One region of the Bradyrhizobium sp. WSM4873 genome, then DNA from elsewhere that is predicted to be linked to it. Evidence: predicted binding sites of a transcription regulator. Region 1 holds the regulator's gene; the other holds the start of a gene.
The links. Region 1 encodes PhoB, which activates phosphate uptake and scavenging genes when phosphate is short. Its sites were predicted from a motif close to TGTCATNNANCTGTCAT; they were not measured.

Region 1 (3,412 bases):
GTCTCTATGAGAAGATCTCGAAGTCCGAGATGGACGGCCGCGTCGAAAAGGCACTCCGCGGCGGCGCGCTGTGGAACGAGGTCAAGGACAAGCTCAACGCCTCCGGCCTGTCGCTCTCGGGCGGCCAGCAGCAGCGCCTCTGCATCGCCCGCACCGTCGCGGTGCGGCCCGAGGTGATCCTGTTCGACGAACCCTGTTCGGCGCTCGACCCGATCTCGACCGCCAAGGTCGAGGAGCTGATCCAGGAGCTGTCCGAGGATTACACGATCGCGATCGTCACTCACAACATGCAGCAGGCGGCGCGCGTCTCCGACAAGACCGCCTTCATGTATCTCGGCGAGCTGATCGAATTCGACGACACCAGCAAGATCTTCACGTCGCCGACTGACCGGCGCACGCAGGATTACATCACCGGCCGGTTCGGCTAGGAGACGCGACATGGGTTCTGAACATACCGCAAAGGCCTTCGATACCGACCTCCAGGAACTCACCCGCCTGGTCGCCGAGATGGGTGGCATCGCCGAGCGCATGATCGTCGAGTCCGTCGACGCGCTGATCCGCCGCGACGTCCCGCTCGGCCAGCGCGTCGTCGCCATCGACACCGAACTCGACGCGCTGCAGAAGCGCATCGAGGAGCGTGCGGTGCTCACCATCGCCCGCCGCCAGCCGATGGCGGTCGACCTGCGCGAGATCGTCGGCGCCATGCGCGTCGCGACCGATCTCGAGCGCATCGGCGACCTCGCCAAGAACATGGGCAAACGCGTCGCGGCGCTGGAGACGGACTTCCATCCGCTCAAGCTGTTTCGCGGCCTCGAGCACATGACCGACCTCGTGCAGCAGCAGGTCAAGTCGGTGCTGGACGCCTATGCCGCGCATGATCTGCCGGCGGCGATGGCGGTGTGGAAGGGCGACGAGGAGGTCGACGCCATCTGCACCTCGCTGTTCCGCGAGCTCCTTACCTACATGATGGAGGATCCGCGCAACATCTCGTTCTGTATCCATTTGATGTTCTGCGCCAAGAACATCGAGCGGATCGGCGACCACGCCACCAACATCGCCGAGACCGTGTTCTACATGATCGAGGGACAGGCGATCACCGACAAGCGGCCGAAGGGCGACATGACGACCTTCGCCAACACGGTACCGAACACTTAAGGAGCGACGACCCGATGGGCGCACGCATTATGGTGGTTGAGGACGAGGAAGCTCTGACGGAGCTTCTCCGCTACAACCTCGAAGGCGACGGCTATGACGTCGAGACGGTGATGCGCGGCGACGACGCCGACACTCGCCTCAAGGAGCACATCCCCGATCTGATCGTGCTCGACTGGATGCTGCCGGGCCTGTCAGGCATCGAATTGTGCCGGCGGCTTCGCACCCGTCCCGAGACCAAGCAGCTCCCGATCATCATGCTCACCGCGCGCGGCGAGGAGAGCGAACGGGTGCGGGGTCTTGCGACCGGCGCCGACGATTACATCGTCAAGCCGTTCTCGGTGCCGGAGCTGCTCGCGCGCGTGAAAGGCCTGCTGCGGCGCGCGAGCCCCGAGCGGCTCGCCACCGTGCTTGCTTTTGGCGACATCGAGCTCGACCGCGACAAGCGCCGCGTGGCGCGCTCGGGCCGGCCGATCGATCTCGGTCCGACCGAATATCGCCTGCTGGAGTTCTTCCTGGAGCATCCGGGCCGGGTGTTCTCGCGCGAGCAACTGCTCGACAGCGTTTGGGGCCGCGACATCTACATCGATGAGCGTACCGTCGACGTGCATATCGGCCGCCTGCGCAAGCTGCTCAATCTCGGCCGCGAGCAGGACCCGATCCGCACCGTCCGCGGCGCCGGCTACGCGCTGGATGATCGTTTTGCCAAGGCGGAGCAGGTGTAGGGTTGCAGGCTTGTTTGCTGGCGAGCTGTCCCCGAATTCTCCGACGTCGTCCCGGACAAGCGAGCGAAGCGAGCGCTGATCCGGGACCCATAACCACCGAACGTGGTTTGGCGAAGACTCGGAGCGACCCCTTCCGCACGACTACTGCGTGCTCGGAGTATGGGTCCTGGCTTTCGCCAGGACGACACTGAAATTGTTGAACTGTCTTCGCGCGACGACTTGCCGTGATTACCGCGGACCCGGCTTCACCGGTGCGCGGCGCCGATCCGACGCCGGCTGGTACGCGACGCGCGAGTGCTGGGCGCAATAGGGCAGGCCGGACAGCGCACGGCCACCACAGAAGAAGAAGTCCGGGCTCGAGGGATCGCCGACCGGCCAGTGGCAGGTCGCCTCGTTCAATTCCAGCAGCGACAGCCGCTGGCTCATCGGCACCACGTTGTCGTATGTGACCGGATCCGGCTCAGCCTCGACCTCAAAGGCCTGCGCCAGTGCGGTGTTGCCGCGCGAGATCGGGCGGCTCACCCGCATCATGTGCTGCGCGGGGCGCGCCTTGCGCGGCCGGGGCGCTGCCGACGAAGGGCTCTTGGCGCGGCCCGAAAGGCCGAGCCTGTGCACTTTGCCGATCACGGCATTGCGGGTCACATTGCCGAGCTCCGCCGCGATCTGGCTGGCCGAAAGTCCGGCCTCCCAGAGCTTTTTCAGCTGCTCGACGCGATCATCGGACCAGGTCAAAACCGTCATTGCACCCTTTCCCTCGCTGCGCGCCAGCCATCCTGGGGCCTCGCAGCGAATGCCTAAGCCTTCAAAAACCCGTGCCGCCAGAATCCCTTAAGGCTCGCCGGGCGCGTCTTGAACGCCCGAACGTTTACGCCGGTACATAAGGACTTAAAGATCAGAACCACTGCACGAGATGTCGTATCTGACAATCCAAACGCTACAATATGGCGTGACTCCCGCGCAAGAGTCCGCCGACTCGCTTCCACATGTTCCGTGGCTAAATCCCGCAAAATCGGCACCGCAAGACTACGGATTCAGCGTTTCGCGAGGCTTTCCGGGCGGCATTGACACCCGTTTCACCAGGCCTAAGATAGTCGCGCGTGCCGCCCTCAAGAGGCGGCACGTTTCGTTTTCCGGGCCGGTCGATGGTGCGTTGCGCAATGCACGCTCACACCGTCCGCAACATTCAAGTGACCGCCATGACTAACAGCGCAGCGCCGCATTTGCTCCCCGTTTTCGCCAGATCCGACCTCGGTTTCGAGCGTGGCGAAGGCTGCTGGCTGATCGCGACTAATGGCGAGCGCTATCTCGATTTCACCTCGGGGGTGGCGGTGAACGCGCTCGGCCATGCCCATCCGGCGCTGGTCGCGGCGTTGCAGGAGCAGGCGACCAAGCTCTGGCACATGTCGAACCTGTTCCAGAGCCCGGACGGCGAAAAGCTCGCCGCGCGCCTGTGCAATGAAAGTTTCGCGGACTTCGTGTTCTTCTGCAATTCCGGCGCCGAAGCGCTGGAATGCGTGATCAAGGTCGTGCGCCGT
Region 2 (3,412 bases), on a different contig from region 1:
CTTGAAACGCAGCTCCTCCTCGAGCAGGCGGCTGCGTTCGCGCAGCTCGACGATATCGTGGTCGAGGCCGTCCAGCCGCTGCGCCAGCTTGCCGGCCTGGATTCGCAGGTCCGGCGACAGGTGGTCGGTGTTCTTCTGGTCGAGGCGATGGAACAGCGTACGCAGGCCGGTGAGCTGGCGATGCAGCCTGACGCAGGTCCGGCGCAGCCGGCCAAGATTGCGGCGCATCTCCGGCTTGGCGTCGTCGGCCAAAATCCGCTCCTCGATGTCGTCGATCTCCTGGCCGAGCTTGTCGGCCATCCTATCAAGCGTGTCGGCGACCTCGTCGACGATCTTTTCAAGGAGATGGGCGACGTTGTCGACGCGGTAGCCGCCTTCGAGCACCCGGCGTGTCGCATCCGCCGAGCACAGCGCCTGATGGCGGCCGCTGATCAGGAGCCGCTCGGTCATGGCGAAGCGCAGGAACGCGGTCTCCTCCGTCGCGCTGTCGATCTCGCGCACGAGGTCGGAGAATACGCCGTAGACGCAGTGGTCGATGACGTGAAGCTGCTGGAAGGTGTCGTTGGACAGCAAGAGCTCGCGCGCGAGCGGCGGCAGCTGTGACGCGGCGATCCACGGCCGTGCGCGCGTGTCCGTGAGGTTGAAATGCAGCCAGAGCCGGCCGTCGTGACTGAACCCGATCGGCTGGTCGATCGGCAGCGCCTCGGCGCCGCCGTCGCCGTGGAGGCGGAATGCCCATACCAGGCCGGGAATGCAAGGCACGGAATCCGATATCGCGCTGACAAGCTTAGCCGGCTCAGCCATGACCAACCCCAACGTCAACGAACGCCCCGCTCCGCAAGATGGCTGACGGCATCTTCCGGACCCTCGCGGGTACTCAATTACGGCATTGTTACAGTTTGATGATGACGCCCTACTCCGCGGCCAGCCCGGTGGTGGCCAACTCGGCTTCCCTGATGTAGTCGTGCACGACGCGGCCGAACGGCAGCGTCAGGTCGGCGATGTAATGATGCGCGCCGAGGCAGCGGCGGACCGGGAAATCGGCTACGGGGGCATTGACATGCGGCACCAGATGCAGCCGGCCGGGCCCCATCCAGGAGCCCTTCGGCACGATGTCGATGAGGTTGATCGCGACGAGCTGGCAGATCTCGAGGCGGCCGTCGACGCCGGGGATCATCTTCAGATTGACCTGCGTCTTCGACAGCGTCGCCCGGGTCAGGTCTCCGTTGCCGGCCATGCTCTCGTGCTTGTAGCCCATCGTGCCCATGGCGACGAGCTGGCCGGCATATTCCAGCGTGCCCGTGAGCGTGTCCTTGACGATCTCGAGCTTGGGATGAGCGTATTTCTTGGGAAAGCCCCATATCTCGCGGCCGGCGGCGATCGGCGGATCATCGTCCAGATACATCTGCGAGACGAAGTTGACCTCCTCGCCGTGCAGGCGCGCGGGGATGACGAGGCCAGACTCGGTGTAGCTGCCGAAGCCGGACGAGTCCGGCATCCTGATCCATTCGTAATGCACGATCGGCTGGTCGATCGGCTCCAGCGGCTCAGGCAGGCCGGCGCGGATCAGCTCCGGATCGGTCGCGTAGGTGATGACGAGGAATTCGCGGTTGACGAAGCGATAGGGCCCCGCCGGATAGCTCGGCCCAGCCGCCGGCATGGATGGAAGCCTCAGTAAATCTTCCCTGCGCATCGCCGGTCTCCTCTCGTGGTGCTCATGTGATGCCCGCCCGGCAGCGTCAGGCGGCGATGCAGATTGCTAGCCGCCGTCATTGACTGCGATGTGAAGGATTTCCGTCATCCGCACGACCGCAGCCATTCTTAGGGCGCTCATGGTGCATGCAAGCGATGCATCGGCGCCAGAATGTCATCACGCCGTCACCGCCCGACGCAATCGTTTGGCCTCTGTCATTGAAGCATGATCTCCATGCTTGCCAGGAGGCACACCATGGACGCCCGAACGTCGCAACCGGCTCATCAGACCCATCAGCCTCCCTCGCGAGGCTGGCGGCCCGAGCGCTGCGACCGCGTTGCGCTGGTGTTGCAAGGTGGCGGCGCGCTCGGCGCCTACCAGGCCGGCGTCTACCAGGCGCTGCACGAGGCCGGCATCGAGCCCGACTGGGTCTGTGGCGTCTCGATCGGCGCGATCAACTCCGCCATCATCGCAGGCAACAAGCCGGAGAAGCGGCTCGAGGCGCTGCGCATCTTCTGGGAGCGCATCACCAACCGCAAGATCTGGCACTACACGCCTGACGGAGACATCTTCCGCCAGTGGCGCAATCTCACCAGCGCGTGGATGACGTCGGCGATGGGCCAACCGGGCTTCTTCAGCCCGCATCAGGTCAATCCCTGGCTGAGCCCGGTCGGCGCCCGGACCGCCACCAGCTATTACGACACGATGCCGCTGAAGGAGAGCCTGCTCGAGCTCGTCGACTTCGACCTCATCAACGAGAAGAAGGTTCGCTTCGCGGTCGGCGCCGTCAACGTGCTCTCCGGCAATTTCATCTATTTCGACAATTCCCATGACGAGATCGAGCCGGAGCACATCATGGCTTCCGGCGCCCTGCCCCCGGCACTGCCGATGGTACGGATCGGCACCGATCATTTCTGGGACGGCGGCATCGTCTCCAACACGCCGCTTCAGCACCTGCTCGACCAGGAAGACGCGCTCAATTCGCTGGTGTTCCAGGTCGACCTGTTCAGCGCACGCGGCGTGCTGCCGCGCTCGATCCAGGACGTGATGGCCCGCCACAAGGACATCATGTATTCCTCGCGCACCCGCCACAACACCGACGTCTACCGCCGAACCCACAACCTCAAGGTCCTGCTCTACAAGGCCTTGGCCAAGCTGCCCGACGAGCAGCTCTCCGAGGAGGAGCGCAAACTCAAGTCAAGCCTGCGCCACATGCCGGAGATCGCGATCCTGCATCTGATCTACCAGCAGAAGGCCTACGAGGGCGACGCCAAGGACCACGAATTCTCGGGCACCTCGATGCGCGAGCACTGGACCTCCGGCTACGAAGACACCAAGCGCACCCTCAAGCGCCGCGACTGGATCAAGATGCCCGACGAAGGCATGGGCCTCGTGGTGCACGACGTGCACCGGGAGACGGAGAGCGCGTAGCTCTATCGTCCCGTCGCGATCACCCAATTCCCGTTCCCGGCTTGCAGGCACACTTTCGCATTCTCGCGGCTCATTTTGCCCGAGCTTTGCTCTTGTCTTCGCACCCTCTCGAAGGAAAGGGCGCAGGGAAGGCCGGGCGCCGGCTGGCACCCGTAGTCCCGTGTGCGAGCAAGACGCGCACGGGGTGGACGACAGGTGACGCCGGCAACCGGCCTTCCCTGCGCGAATGGTTTTACGGCTTATGACGCGCTCTCCCCGGGGAGCGATGCACTATTGCCCCCGTCGCCT

Region 2: the regulator PhoB is predicted to act here: its motif matches at 1,866-1,882, upstream of AC0L21_RS01955 (acetoacetate decarboxylase).

The regions. Positions count from the first base shown of each region.
Region 1 is NZ_JBVVPS010000040.1:45,100-48,511, forward strand. It holds gene pstB (phosphate ABC transporter ATP-binding protein PstB) at 1-428, shown strand, start outside; gene phoU (phosphate signaling complex protein PhoU) at 439-1,155, shown strand; gene phoB (phosphate regulon transcriptional regulator PhoB) at 1,170-1,877, shown strand; gene AC0L21_RS33280 (GcrA family cell cycle regulator) at 2,106-2,618, opposite strand; gene AC0L21_RS33285 (acetylornithine transaminase) at 3,074-3,412, shown strand, end outside.
Region 2 is NZ_JBVVPS010000001.1:393,727-397,138, forward strand. It holds gene AC0L21_RS01950 (transporter) at 1-804, opposite strand, end outside; gene AC0L21_RS01955 (acetoacetate decarboxylase) at 914-1,693, opposite strand; gene AC0L21_RS01960 (patatin-like phospholipase family protein) at 1,949-3,124, shown strand.